Regions from separate parts of the Caldanaerobacter subterraneus subsp. tengcongensis MB4 genome, predicted to be linked through region 2. Evidence: riboswitches for the same ligand, from Rfam matches in the RefSeq annotation. Region 2 holds a riboswitch; the other holds the start of a gene.
The links. A riboswitch is a leader RNA that binds a small molecule or an ion and turns the genes downstream of it on or off. The one in region 2 is predicted to bind glycine.

Region 1 (3,413 bases), 1.2 Mb from region 2:
TTTAAGACATGAGTTCTACCCTCTCCTACTGTCTCTACTTTGCTTATAAATCCTGGAAATATTCCTCCTTTTCCTCTAACTTTGACACGCGGTTCAATTACGTCCTTTACTGGTATTATTCTCACTTCTTCTCCCGGCTTTGCAATTTCTATATCTACTCTTTCTAGTCTGCTGTCTTGCTTTAAAGCTTTAATTATTTCTTCTTTATTTAAGTAAAGCACTCCATCTTTTACTTTTGTTACATCAGAAAACACCACATCTTTTATATAAATATTCCCTATTTCCAGCCTCATAAAATCACCTCCTCTAAATATGCCTTTTTATCATCTCCTCAATCTTCTCTATTGTCACATCTTTTGATATTTCATCCACTTTTTCGCCATTTTTGTAAAGCTGAAAAGTTGGAAGTCCTAATACCTTCAAAGAAATGCACAATCTCCTGTTTTGTGAAGCATCTAATTTGCAAAATTTAACTTTATCAGCATATTTTTGCTCTAACTTTTCTACTTCAGGCATTAAAGCAAGGCACTGTTCGCACTTTGGTCCCCAAAAGTCAATCAAGACCAACTTTTCTTCCTTTTTTACTACTTCATCAAAATTGTCTTTATTCACTTCAATCACCAATTCTCACCTCCTTTCAACACTCCAATTCTTCAATATACCTCTCAGCAGCTACTGCTGCTATCGCCCCATCTGCCGCTGCTGTCACTATTTGTCTTAACAGTTTTGCCCTGCAATCCCCTGCGGCAAACACTCCTTCAATATTTGTCCTCATATTTTCATCTGTCAGAATATATCCCCTTTCATCCATCTCAATTAATCCCTTGAAAATTTCTGTACTGGGCTTCATCCCGATGAAAATAAACACCCCATCCGTTTTTACTTCCTTCAACTCTCCTGTTTTGACGTTTCTCACTATAACTTTCTCTACTATCCCATCCCCTTCTATCCTTTCCACTACGCTGTCCCACAGAAATTTTATTTTGGGATTTTTAAAAGCCTTATCTTGCAAGCATTTGTTTGCTCTTAACTTATCTCTTCTGTGGATAATTGTAACGTTTTTAGCAAATTTAGTGAGGTATAACGCCTCCTGAACAGCAGAGTCCCCTCCCCCTACCACTACCACATCCAAATCAGTAAAGAAATCTGCATCACAGGTTGCGCAATAAGAAACTCCTTTGCCTATAAATTCTTCTTCTCCTGGCACATTTAATTTCATATGTTCCGCTCCTGTAGCAATTATAACCGTCTTCCCTTCATAACAGCCTTTTGTAGTTATAACCTTTTTTATCTTTTCGCTCAATTCTACTTTTTTGACTTCTTCCATGACAAAACAAGTTCCAAAAGATTCTGCCTGTTCTCTCATCCTCTTTACAATTTTAGGTCCTGTCGCCTCTTCCACAGAACCGGGATAATTTTCTATATCATCCGTTATAGCAGCTTGACCTCCAATCTTACTTCTTTCAAAAACTACAGTATTCAATTTTCCTCTTGAAGCGTAAATCGCTGCAGATAGTCCAGCAGGCCCTCCACCAATTATGAGACAATCATATAAAGTAGACACAATTTCACCTCGCTATTCTCTAAAAGTTTCTATAGCTTCTTTTATCAATTCTTTATCAAGGTAGGCAAAGTCATTTAAAACCTTTTCATCGTCTATATAATTTATTCCTTCCTTCTCTATTATCTCTTTTACTCTATTAAGGCATTCCTCAATTATCATCACACTATTAAAATCAACAGGGCCTTTATTTTCCTTAAGCAAAACAGATTTAAAAGGAGAACAATCTGGTTTTACGTTTCCCGCAAAAGGATGGGACATTAAGACATATCCTTTATGGATGAGGTCTCTACACCTTGTCAATACATTAACAATTGTTCCCACAACAAACTCACAGTTTTGAGGATATTTATCTCTTACTAAAGGGTTATTTGTGATGATAACGTATTTCATAATATCACCAAAATAGGGGAATAAAAGGACCTTACGCCTTTTATTCCCCCGTCTGTTTACCTGAGAGATTCTTCTTTATAGAAGAATTGCTCCTTCGGTGCCTCTTTAGAGGCTTTCCGGGATATGGTCCGAATGCGGTCCTTTTGCCTGAGAGTTTCACGAGTATACAGGCCATATACCCGCTTGCTCCTTCGGCGCCCGGTTAGGGTCTCTCCCGCATTCTTCATCCCATTTCAATATTAAATTGTTTGTTAAATACTTTACAATTATATTATATTCCATAAAATCACCAACGTCAATACATTTTCTCTTAAAGGTTATACCCTGATTGCCCTCAAAGTAGTCATTTTTTCTGCTATTGAATACATATTTGAAATACTGCCCACTAAAAGCTTTTCTTTTATGCCATAAAAATCAAGACAAGTTCCACAAGAGATAATCTCCACTCCCATTTCCATTAACTCTTTCAAATCTTCGATGACTTCTGAACCTTCTGTGGTAAGCTTTACACCATTATTTATAAAAATTATACTTTCAGGCTTTTTACTCTGCTCCTTTAGAGAAACAATAAAGCTCTTCATTAGAATTTTACCAAGTCTCTCATCTCCCTCACCAAATTTGTCAGAAGTAACGACAACTACATAATTATCGCTCTTTTCATTGATTACAGTCTTTTTCCTGTAAATATTTATGTAAAATTCTTTTTCCTTTTCTTCTACTGCCACTTCACAACCTGCACTTTTCGCATATTTTGAAACATTCTCTTTAGCCGTTTCATTGTCCACAATTACTAAAATTTTTCCTTCCTGAATGTTTTCCAACGCTTTTTTAGTCATAATGACAGGAATAGGGCAGTTTTTACCCCTTGCATCAACTATATTATCCATAAAAATTCTCCCTCCCCTTTTAACTCATGAAAAAAGGCAGGTTTGTTAAAATCCTGCCTTTTTTCATTTTAATTTAATTATAACACTTAATCATATTTTTGACAAAGCATCTAAAGCAGCAGAACTTATTGGGTAAGAAACTGGCGATGAAGTAAGAAGTGGATGGGTCGCCACTTGGAAAGTAGTCAATTCTGAAGCTGTTGTCCCTTTTTGTATTGCTAGGCTTAAAATGTTTATCATTTCACCCACATTATCTCCACCTGCTAGTTGAGCTCCCAGTATAACTCCTGAATACCTTGAAAAAATCAATTTTATCTTAACATTCATGGTATTTGGCAGTGTTCCAGGGTGTTTGTCTATAGTGTTAAATTCACCAATGACTATATCAAATCCCTCAGCTCTAGCTTGTGTTTCTGTGAGGCCTGCTGCAGCAAAAGCAGTATTGTATATCTTTGTTGAGAAAGCACTTATAGTGCCTTTATTTTCTCTTACTAATCTTAACTCAAATGCATTTACACCAGCAATTTTAGCTTCATTAGCTGCAATAGAAGCCAAAAGTATTGGTACGTTTT
Region 2 (3,413 bases):
GATTTGTCTTTAAGCTCTGCTATCACCATCCAGCTTCCATATGGGTCATTGTTTATAAGGGATGGGTCTTCCACCAGAGAATTGTTTACTTCCAACACTTTTATGTCTACTGGAGTGTACACGTCTGAAGCAGCTTTTACAGATTCTACTACTCCAAGTACATCTCCAGCAGAAAGTTCAGATCCTACCTCCGGAAGTTCAACGTAAACGATGTTTCCCAGTGAATGCTGAGCATAGTCTGTGATTCCTATGTATACCTTGTCTCCCTCTACTTTTACCCACTCATGGTCTTTTGAATAATAAAGGCCTTCTAAAACTTCCATGTTCAAACCCTCCTATTTTTTGTAATTTTTCTTGTAGAAATTCTTATCTACTATCACCGCTTTAAGCGGCTTATTTCTTATTATTACCTCAATTTGATTTCCTATTTGGGCGTATTTTGAGTCAATCAAAGCGAGTCCTATGTTCTTTTTAAGAGTTGGAGAGAAATAACCCGTAGTCACATAGCCAATTTTTTGATTATCAGCCTGTACTTCATACCCGTGTCTTGGAATTCCATTGCCTATCATTTCAAATCCTACCAGTTTTCTCTTTAATCCTTGTTCCTTCTGTTTTAAAAGAGCGTCTTTTCCAATAAAATTTCCTTTGTCAAACTTCACAAAAAATCCTAAACCTGCTTCTAAAGGAGTTATGTCCTCTCCTAATTCATTTCCATAAAGAGGCAAACCTGCTTCAAAGCGAAGTGTATCTCTTGCGCCAAGACCTGCCGGCTTGAGGCCGTAATCTTTGCCCGCCTCTAAAATTTTCTCCCAAAGGGTGACAGCATGTTCATTTGGCATATAAATTTCAAATCCGTCTTCACCAGTGTAACCTGTGCGGGAAACTAAGCATTCTACACCAGCAATTTTTACTTTATCTTTGAAGTAGAAGAACTTGATCTGTGATAGGTCCTCATCAGTCAATTTTTGAAGGATTTCTTCTGCTTTTGGACCCTGAATTGCTAGTTCTGCTATCTTATCTGACACATTTTCAATTTCCACTTTGTATATTCCTGCATTGTTCAGCATCCATTTGTAATCCTTTTCTATGTTTGCTGCATTAACTACTAAAAGATAGTAGTTGTTGGAATACTTGTAGACTAGAAGGTCGTCAATTACTCCTCCGTTGTGATTGCACATGAAAGTGTAAAGCACCTGATTGTCATTTAACTTGGAAAGGTCATTTGTGAGGAGGTTCTGGAGGAAAGGAAACGCATCTTTTCCTTTTACAATTATTTCTCCCATATGGGATACATCGAAAAGGCCTGCTGCATTTCTGACAGCTTCGTGTTCTGATATTATGCTTTCGAATTGAACTGGCATTGCCCAGCCGGCAAAGTCTATTATTTTTGCATTGTACTTAGGATAAATTTCATACAATGGGGTTTTTTTGAGATTATCCAAACTATCACACCCTTTCATAAAATTTAAACAGAGGAGCTGTGAGTGAGCACGAAAAGATTAAGTGCCATCACAACTCCTCTGTTTTTCTACCTGAGAGCTTCTACATATGGCCTTCCATATGTATTGCTCCTTCGGTGCTCTTTACGAGACTTTCCAGAGGCCTATCCGATAGCGATCCTGCCGCCTGAGAGCTTCTACAAAGGCTTGGCGGGCCTTTGTATTTCCCCTTCGGCTATCTTCCATTTATGGAAGATAATCTCTCGCTATCTTCATCTAGACAGTATTCAATTTTTTTTAAAATTATGCTATACTTTTACCATCATTATATATTATCCATAGACTTTAAGTCAACAATCGTTAAAATTGAGACGAGGGGTGGAGTGTATGCTGTATATTTATAACAAAAACACAAATCCCTATTTCAACTTGGCAGCTGAAGAATACGTTTTAAAGGAATTCAAAGACGAATGCTTTATGCTCTGGCGCAATGAACCCAGCATAATAGTTGGCAAAAATCAAAATACTCTGGCAGAGATAAATTTGGACTATGTAAGAGAACACAAAATTCCCGTTGTCAGAAGGCTATCAGGGGGAGGGGCGGTTTTTCACGACTTAGGCAACTTAAACTTTACGTTTATTGTAAATGCAGATGAGGGTGGATTTACAGATTTTAAAAGGTTTGCACAGCCTATTATAGACGTTCTTAGAAAATTAGGAGTGGAAGCAGAGTTTTCCGGCAGAAATGATATAACCATTGATGGGAAAAAGATATCTGGAAATGCCCAGTATTATTACAAGAATAGGATTCTGCACCACGGAACTTTGCTCTTTTCATCAAATATTACAGACCTGTCAGCTGCTTTAAAGGTGAGGCCTGTTAAGTTTGAAGATAAGGGAGTTAAGTCTGTATCCAAAAGAGTGGCGAATATAAGCGAATATTTAAAAGAGCCTATCACTATAGAGGAATTTATAAATTTAATAATGGAACACATAAAGGAGCAAACTGGCGGAGGAGAGATGTACGAATTTACAGAAGAGGATTTAAAAAAGATAAACAAATTAGTAGAAGAGAAATACGGCACTTGGGAGTGGAATTTCGGGTCTTCTCCCGACTATAAAATGAAGCATGAGAAAAAATTCCCCGGCGGTACTGTAGAAGTCAATCTAAATGTAGAAAAGGGTATAATAAAAGATGTAAAAATATACGGAGATTTCTTTGGGAAGTACGACATTTCTGAAGTGGAGGATTTATTAAAAGGGGTAAAGCACTCTGAGGAAGAGGTGAGGAAGGCTCTTTCAAAGATAAATCTTCAAGATTATATGGCAAATATAACTATTGATAATTTGATTGAGGTGATGTTTTAAAAATTTTTTCTTTTTTTACCTCATAGTGTAAAATTATCGTAGGATTTTTTGAGTGAAAAAAACAAGAGACAACCCCTGTGATAAAATAGATTGTGGAAAACCAAAAAACACGAAAGGGGTGTCTCTTGTGAAAAAACATATCTTTGAGGATATTATACTACAAAATGCTCTAAATTTCACTGAGGAAGTAGTAGAAATTTTTGGTGATTTGTTAAACAAAGGAATGAATATTACAGAGCTTGTAGCAAGGATAAAGGAACTCACGGACAAACTAGGTAGAGGGGCAATAGAAGCAATTATTGAAGAGTTAGATAGGATAATAAAAGAAGACAAGAGAAGGAAAGAAAAATGGGTAGTAGAGAGGAAAGATAAAAAGAGATTAACGACAGTCCTTGGGGATATTGAATATGAGAGGACATATTACAAATCTAAAGAGGATGGGAGATATACATATTTGGTGGATGATGCATTAGAGATAGGACGGCACGATAGGATAGAAAAGGGAGTAAAGATAAAGTTAGTAGAAAACGCAATAGAAGAATCATATGAGAGAAGTAGTAAAAAAGCATGTCCAGAGGAGTTAAGTAAACAGACGGTATTAAATGC

Region 1: another riboswitch for glycine. It lies ahead of TTE_RS09030 (GrdX family protein); the one in region 2 lies ahead of gcvT (glycine cleavage system aminomethyltransferase GcvT).

What each region holds. Positions count from the first base shown of each region.
Region 1 is NC_003869.1:1,824,228-1,827,640, forward strand. Features, by position in the region: gene TTE_RS09015 (glycine/sarcosine/betaine reductase component B subunit) at 1-293, opposite strand, end outside; gene trxA (thioredoxin TrxA) at 307-621, opposite strand; gene trxB (thioredoxin-disulfide reductase) at 638-1,564, opposite strand; gene TTE_RS09030 (GrdX family protein) at 1,577-1,954, opposite strand; glycine riboswitch at 2,080-2,181, opposite strand; gene yedF (sulfurtransferase-like selenium metabolism protein YedF) at 2,272-2,841, opposite strand; gene TTE_RS09040 (FAD-dependent oxidoreductase) at 2,932-3,413, opposite strand, start outside.
Region 2 is NC_003869.1:311,451-314,863, forward strand. Features, by position in the region: gene gcvH (glycine cleavage system protein GcvH) at 1-323, opposite strand, end outside; gene gcvT (glycine cleavage system aminomethyltransferase GcvT) at 336-1,460, opposite strand; glycine riboswitch at 1,511-1,609, opposite strand; gene TTE_RS01440 (lipoate--protein ligase) at 1,827-2,807, shown strand; gene TTE_RS01445 (ISLre2 family transposase) at 2,935-3,413, shown strand, end outside.